Regions from separate parts of the Alteromonas sp. BL110 genome, predicted to be linked through region 1. Evidence: predicted binding sites of a transcription regulator. Region 1 holds the regulator's gene; the other holds the start of a gene.

Region 1 (3,474 bases):
AATAAGCGCTGCTGAAATACCCACCCGTCCCACGGTACCTATTACAACTAACTCTGCATCGAGTGTTTTTGCTACTTGTGGGATAACTTTTTCAGGTAAGCCTTCTTTCACCACACATTTATTATCTGGAATACCGTATTTGAGTGCGTGACTACGCATTTCCTTCATATGATGGTTTTTTACCGCATCGTGATACGTGTCAGGGTCAAACTCCGGCACTTCGATGGCAATGTTGAGTGGTGTTGAAGGGTAGCTGTTGACTAAATTAACGTTACCTTTCAGCAAAGAGGCATAGTCATTCGCGATTAATGTAAGCTTGTCGTTTAGTACAGCGTGTTCATCATCTTCGCTTCCTACGTTCACTGCAGCAATGATTTCACCGCCTTCTGGCCAGTCATGTTCTTTAACGAGTAGAACGGGGCGCGGACACTTGCGCATTAAGTGCCAGTCCGTAGGGGTAAAGATCACCGAGGCAAGGTCGTCATGTTTTTTAGTGGCTTTTACTACTAAGTCGATTTGGTTGTTAAGGGCGAAATAAATAATCGACTCATAAGCACGGTTGTTCCACTCAACTACAATATCGGTCTCTGAAAAGCCTTGTTCTTTTAGTTGGGCAGAAAGCCATTTGGCGTGCTCTTTTGTAACGGCATCGCGCATTGATTCACGTTCGTCGGGGCTAAGCATGGTTGTCATATCGTAAGACAGATCAAATACCACCATCATAGCAGTAACCGTGGCGCCCGTTTTTGACGCAAGTTCATAGGCACGGCTTAGGGCAGGCTGGTTATCGCGTTCCGCATCCACTACGGCAAGAATTCGTTTACACTCAATCATAACGTCTCCTCAACTACAAAGCTTTGTATGGCTGTCGACATCGAAATTGTTTCAAAACAGTTTATATAAACCATTTATATTAACTATAAACGACATTTTGAAAAACGTGAGTTGTTTTGGATCAAGAGTGTTAAACGTAAATGAAAAGTTCAGGAATTAAAACGAAAGCTGAGCGCGTTCAGTGAGATATAAGGTAAAAGTTAGCGATATGAGATGAACGAGTGTTAAGCAAAAGCGCACGTTCCGCGCGCTTAAGGTAACACACGAAAAATTAGCCGTTACAGACCACGCTAGGTCCATTTAACGCCTCTAGCTTGGTATTTAACCGATCAAAATCCAAAACAGAAATAAGCTTACCGTCTACTTTTATAATGTTTTCCTTCTGAAAACGGCTCAATAGACGACTAATGGTTTCTATCGTTAACCCTAAATAGTTGCCGATTTCGTTACGGGTCATAGTCAGGTGAAATTCCCTGTGCGAGAAGCCGCGCTCTTCAAAGCGCTGGGAAAGATGCGATATAAAATAAAGTAAACGCTCTTCTGCGGTACGCTTGTTTAAAAGCATAATCATGTCGTGATCTTGTTTTATTTCCGCGCTCATAAAGCTCATTATTTGATGGCGTAACTTAGGGAATTGCACCGACATTTCATCGAGGGTGTCGTAAGGCAGTTCACATACCATGGCTGTTTCTAGCGCAGAGGTGTAGCTTTGGTGTTTATTTTCCCGTAAGGCATCGAACCCAATAATATCACCCGGGAAGTGGAAGCCGGTGATTTGCTCTTCACCCTCTTGGTTGGTTACAAATGATTTGAAAGAGCCCGTTCTTACAGCGAAAAGTGAACGAAATTTATCGCCAGTTTGAATGAGCGTATCGCCTTTATGGAGCGGTTTTTTGCGCTCAATTATATCGTCAAGAGACTCAATTTCTGTTTTGTTCAGTGCCACCGGTAAACATAAGTGACTGAAGCTACAGTTTTGACAGTGAATAGAAAATTGGCTTCCTTTGCTCATAATGCATGCTCTTTTGAAGATTACGCAATTATGATACACCCATTTTTAAACTATTGCGCCATGAATAAGATAGGCTGCATATATGGCCATCATTACTGCGATGATTTGTCTAACGCGATTGTGCTGAAAACTACGGGTAATGTAATGACTACCTGCGCTTGCAGCGAGGAGAGTAGGCAGGGTGCCTAAACCGAAGAAAAACATAATAGCAGCGCCTTGTAGCGCATTCCCCGCCGCTAAAGACCAAGTCAGTGTTGAATACACTAATCCACACGGCAGCCACCCCCAGATAAACCCGTAGGGTATAGCACTAAGCGGTGTTTTGAACGGTAAAAAACGTTTAGATAACGGCTGTAGTTTGGAGAATAAACCTTTTCCTGCGCTTTCCAATACCGTTAGACCCGTCCACCATTTGCCTAAATAGCAGGCCAGTAAAAGCAACATAATTCCACTTAGAAGGGAAAGGGCATAGTTGGCAAGAGGGATATAGTCTGCTGCAATTTTTCCAAGTGCCCCGGTTAAAGCGCCAGCAATGGTGTAGCTAGCTATGCGCCCCATGTTATAGGCGAGGGTGTAAGGTACTGCTGATGCACCTTTTGGTGAGACCATTCTCAGCGCCGCTACTATACCACCGCACATGCCCACACAATGAACACCGCCAGCTAAGCCGATAAGAAAGGCCGAGAAGTAATTAATCCCCTCCATGCTGCCCTTGGTTTTTCTCTGCTTTAGTTTCCTGAAGTTGTTTGCGTTGCTCAGCGAGCTTTTTCTCCTCAGGCGGAAGATCATCATCAAATAGTATGCTGTAGCCCTGACGGTCTAAGTCTTCAAACTGATTGGTTTTAACCGCCCAGAAGAATATCACGATTGCCACAGCCACTATGATGATCGCGATTGGTATTAAAACGTAAATAATGCTCATGCTATTTGCCTAAAAGTCGCGTAGAGTTTGTCACTACTATGATACTGCTTAATGACATGCCAACAACCGCCATCCACGGCGAAAGTAGGCCTGATACAGCGAAAGGTAAGATCAAAACGTTGTAACCTACCGACCAACCAATATTTTGTCTTATTTTTTGCTTCACTTGATGTGATGTGCGAATAAGTTCAGGTACTGAGAGTAATTGGTCGCCTAGCAAAATCACGTCAGCGGCAGTTTTTGCAACATCAGTGGCATTACCTACTGCTATTGCTACATCAGCACTGGCTAGAACAGGTGCGTCATTGATGCCATCCCCCATCATCATTACCTTTGAGCCTGATTGCTGCATAGCTTGAACTGCTTCGTATTTTTGCTCTGGTGTAAGTCCACCTTTCGCAGTGGAAATTGGTAAAGACGCGGTAAGAGAATTCACATTTGGCTGTGTATCACCGCTTAATACTGCAAGAGTATGACTTTTTGCCAATATATCGAGGGTTTCTTGGGTATCGTCACGCAGTGAGTCTCGAACTTCAAATGCCGCCATAATACGGCCTTTGACAGTAAGAAACACGTTAGCTGAAGGAAATTCATCGATGACTTTTAACTGTGATTCGTGAACGCTGAATGCTGCAGAGCCCATGGAAAAAAGCGTGTCATTAATTTCACCGCTAATTCCGCCACCTGGTGTGACCGTAAAATTAGA
Region 2 (3,474 bases), 2.0 Mb from region 1:
GCGCTAAATCCTAATGCTTTAGCAGAAGCGAAAGTAATTGATAAACAAATCGCCAATGGTGCGGCATTAGGCCCGTTAGCCGGTATCCCCGTATTGCTAAAGGACAATATTGAAAGCGCAGAAATGCCCACTACAGCAGGTTCTATGGTGCTAATCAATAACGACACCGGACGAGACGCCCCTATTGTGGCGAAGCTAAAAGCAGCGGGGGCGATTATTCTAGGTAAAACAAATTTGTCTGAATGGGCAAATTTTCGTTCTGAATCTTCGATAAGCGGTTGGAGCGCAGTAGGTGGCTTAACTCGAAACCCTCACATATTATCAAGAAGCGCATGCGGTTCATCGTCTGGCTCGGGCGCAGCGATGTCGCTTAGATTAGCGTCACTTGCTGTAGGTACTGAAACCAATGGCTCTATAATCTGCCCAGCATCTATTAACGGTGTAGTGGGCTTTAAGCCAACCGTTGGTTTACTTTCAAGAACGCACATTGTGCCTATTTCCTTTAGCCAAGATACGGCGGGACCAATGACCTCCAATGTTCAAGATGCATGGCTGATGACAGCTGTAATGGCGGGCGAAGATGCAAGTGATAGTGCTACTGAAAATGCAGCGTCTCATAGCCCGGCCATGCCTTCATCTGAGATGCTTGCAACAGATTTAAAGGGCAAGCGCATTGGCGTTGTCAGGTATCGTCAAGGCGATAACCCTCACGTACTAAAAGTCTACGAAAGCGCGCTAAATCAGTTAAAAGCCTCGGGTGCTACGCTGGTGGATATTAGTGATTTTTCTCAGCCTGATTCCTTTTGGGCCGACTCTTACAATGTGTTGCTAAGTGAGTTCCATCACAGCATCAACGAATATTTGGCGGGGTCGCCGGCAGAGCTTCCTGCAAGAAGCTTATCTGAGCTTATTGCTTTCAATAACAAAACCGAGCGAGAACTAGCGTTATTCAACCAAGATATCTTTGAAAAATCACTAGACGCGGCGCCTATTAATAGCGAAGCGTATCAAAGTGCCCTTCGCCTTATCCAAGATACAGCGGGCAAAAACGGTATTGACGCATTGTTAGCAAAACACAACGTTGATGTATTAGTTGCGCCTTCAAACAGCCCTTCATTTTTGATCGACGGTGTGTATGGCGATCATTCGCCAGTCGGTTTCATTGGTATTGGCTACTTAGCCGCTGTTGCAGGCTACCCACACCTCACAGTACCCGCGGGTGAAGTGAAAGGCCTTCCAGTAGGCATTAGCTTTATCGGTGCTAAGTGGAAAGATGAAGATGTGCTAAAGATAGGCAAAGTCTTTGAAGCTAAACACGGTTTTTTCATTAAGCCAGGTCTTTTACCTACACGTTTTGACAATCCGATTCTAAAGGGTATCGAGAATGGACTAAACGAGAATCGCTAGACAGAGGCAGTTGGTTTGAATTTAGTTTCTATTAAACAATAAATCTTTTAAGCAGTATTGAAACAAAAAAGCCCCCGATAATTATCGGGGGCTTTTGCTATTTATGTAGCTACGAGTAATTATTTAGCCTGGCTTTTTAACCCAAGCGCTACACCAGCCATCAGCGTTAACCAGCTTGTTAGGGAAAATGTTACAAGGGCGATATTGTTCGCCATCGGCACCCTGCACGTACATGCAGTTTGCACATTTTGCACCTTCAACGGTTGAAGACGGTGTGTAGTTTAATGCTTTCGCAGTTGGGTCATCTGCGCTCAATTGTTCCTGAGCTTGTGCACGTAACGCTACACCACCTAATGTAAGACCGATAACTGTAGAGCCAGACAGTTTTAAAAAGTCACGGCGATTTACAGATTTCATAACATTCTCCTTAAGAGATAGAAACGATAATGATTCTTTTTTATTCAGTACCTTAAACGCAAAAACCTGCCCAAAGAGGCAGGTTTTGTGTAATGTTTAAATACTATCTCTTTTTGAAAAAAGATCGAATGAAATGTCTTATTTTCACTTGATCTAGATTAAATAAACTTCAGAGTAATCATCCCCGATTGTAATTGTCAGACCCTTCTACCTGCTACAAGTTCATTTCTTAGCTAGGGGAACTCCGGGTTTAGCGTAGGCGAACTGTGCAACGCGCGTAGTGCTATGATAGTTGTCTAATCCAGAAATGCAGGCAGTGTTTGCCTTTTCTATATCGGCGTATCCGTCTTCATCAATAATGCTCTCTGGCATATGAAGCTCTTGGATTTCTCCAATTACCATTTCGGTTTCGTTAAGTAATTTTAAATGTTGTGCCACCTTTAAGCCCATCTTAATTTCACTTTCTTTGACAAACGGTGCGCTAAAAGACTCGCTAAACTGTGGTGTTAAACCAACTGCTTCAAACTCGCTATCATCTGGGGCATAGCGAGCAGACGTTTGATGCGCTTTGTCTACCCAATCAGTCGACACGTGATTTAGCGTGTAATAGCCCTGTTGCTTTATATTGCTAAGGGTATCTCGCACAACGGTGTGTGGGCGCATTATCATGCCTAAAAGTGGCGGGTTAGCACCAACATGAACGATAGAGCTTACAATGGCTAAATTGTTGGTGTTTCCGTTTGTGGTACCCACTAAAGTAGCCGACTTAAAGCCAGACAAGCTATTGACTAGATTAGCTCGGTATCGCTGTTCAAGCGCATCTATATCACTGCGTGTAAACTGCTTAGTCATTTTCTCGTTCTGCCTCAATTTGAATGTCGTCGCCATGCTGATAAGTGGCCAACTCTATGGGTTGGCAGCACACCTGACAGTCGAGTACTTGGACTTGACCCACATCGTTAACCTCATCTATCTCAACGTCGTTAGGCGCCATACAGTATGGGCAGGAGAAGCCCATGGAACGGGTTAAGCTCATATTTCATTGCCTTATTAATCATGAATAGTGTTTATTACGTAATGGTAAGGCGAGTGGATTTTCTTTAGCAAAATACCCCGTTGTTTATGAAAAGAACGCGCCGAGGTAATCGCAATAACCATTATTAAATGAAAGCCCTAATGAACAGCAGCAAAGTGAATGAATAGAGGTAATGGTGTGACAAATAAAGTAGGAAACTGCCCGTGTTGTAATAGAGAGGTGCGCCTTACTTATCACCACCTTATCCCGAAAAAAAATGCACCGACGTACCTATTTCAAAAAGCACTTTAGCAAGGCCGAACTGCAGGATGGTATTTATATTTGTAGGCAGTGCCATAGCGGCATACATCGCTTTTATGATGAGATGACATTGGCCAAGCACTATTTCAATTTACAACGTTTACTAGATGACGAGCAGCTTTCAACGTTCTTTCAGTGGGTGTCCAAACAGCGAGTTCGTGTTTAAGAGATGGTTTGGACTAATAACGACCAGTAGACTTTAAATACATTCACTGTAGATTTAATTTGATTAATTTGGCTGTATAAATATACACTATTGGTGTTTTCATAGCCAAAGATACCTCATGCGAAAAGATCTACCGCCACGTTATTAC

The links. The regulator FNR, encoded in region 1, switches genes on or off when oxygen is low (the NO sensors DNR and NnrR bind a similar motif). The targets are predictions, from matches to a motif close to TTGATCTAGATCAA.
Region 2: the regulator FNR is predicted to act here: its motif matches at 1,973-1,986, upstream of D1814_RS08345 (high-potential iron-sulfur protein).

What each region holds. Positions count from the first base shown of each region.
Region 1 covers NZ_CP031967.1:3,930,803-3,934,276, forward strand. Annotated here, with positions in the region: gene uspE (universal stress protein UspE) at 1-834, opposite strand, end outside; gene fnr (fumarate/nitrate reduction transcriptional regulator Fnr) at 1,106-1,846, opposite strand; gene D1814_RS17165 (sulfite exporter TauE/SafE family protein) at 1,892-2,551, opposite strand; gene ccoS (cbb3-type cytochrome oxidase assembly protein CcoS) at 2,538-2,768, opposite strand; gene D1814_RS17175 (heavy metal translocating P-type ATPase) at 2,770-3,474, opposite strand, start outside.
Region 2 covers NZ_CP031967.1:1,909,158-1,912,631, forward strand. Annotated here, with positions in the region: gene D1814_RS08340 (amidase) at 1-1,407, shown strand, start outside; gene D1814_RS08345 (high-potential iron-sulfur protein) at 1,531-1,824, opposite strand; gene D1814_RS08350 (flavin reductase family protein) at 2,047-2,676, opposite strand; gene D1814_RS08355 (CPXCG motif-containing cysteine-rich protein) at 2,669-2,860, opposite strand; gene D1814_RS08360 (hypothetical protein) at 3,117-3,326, shown strand; gene D1814_RS08365 (exonuclease domain-containing protein) at 3,445-3,474, shown strand, end outside.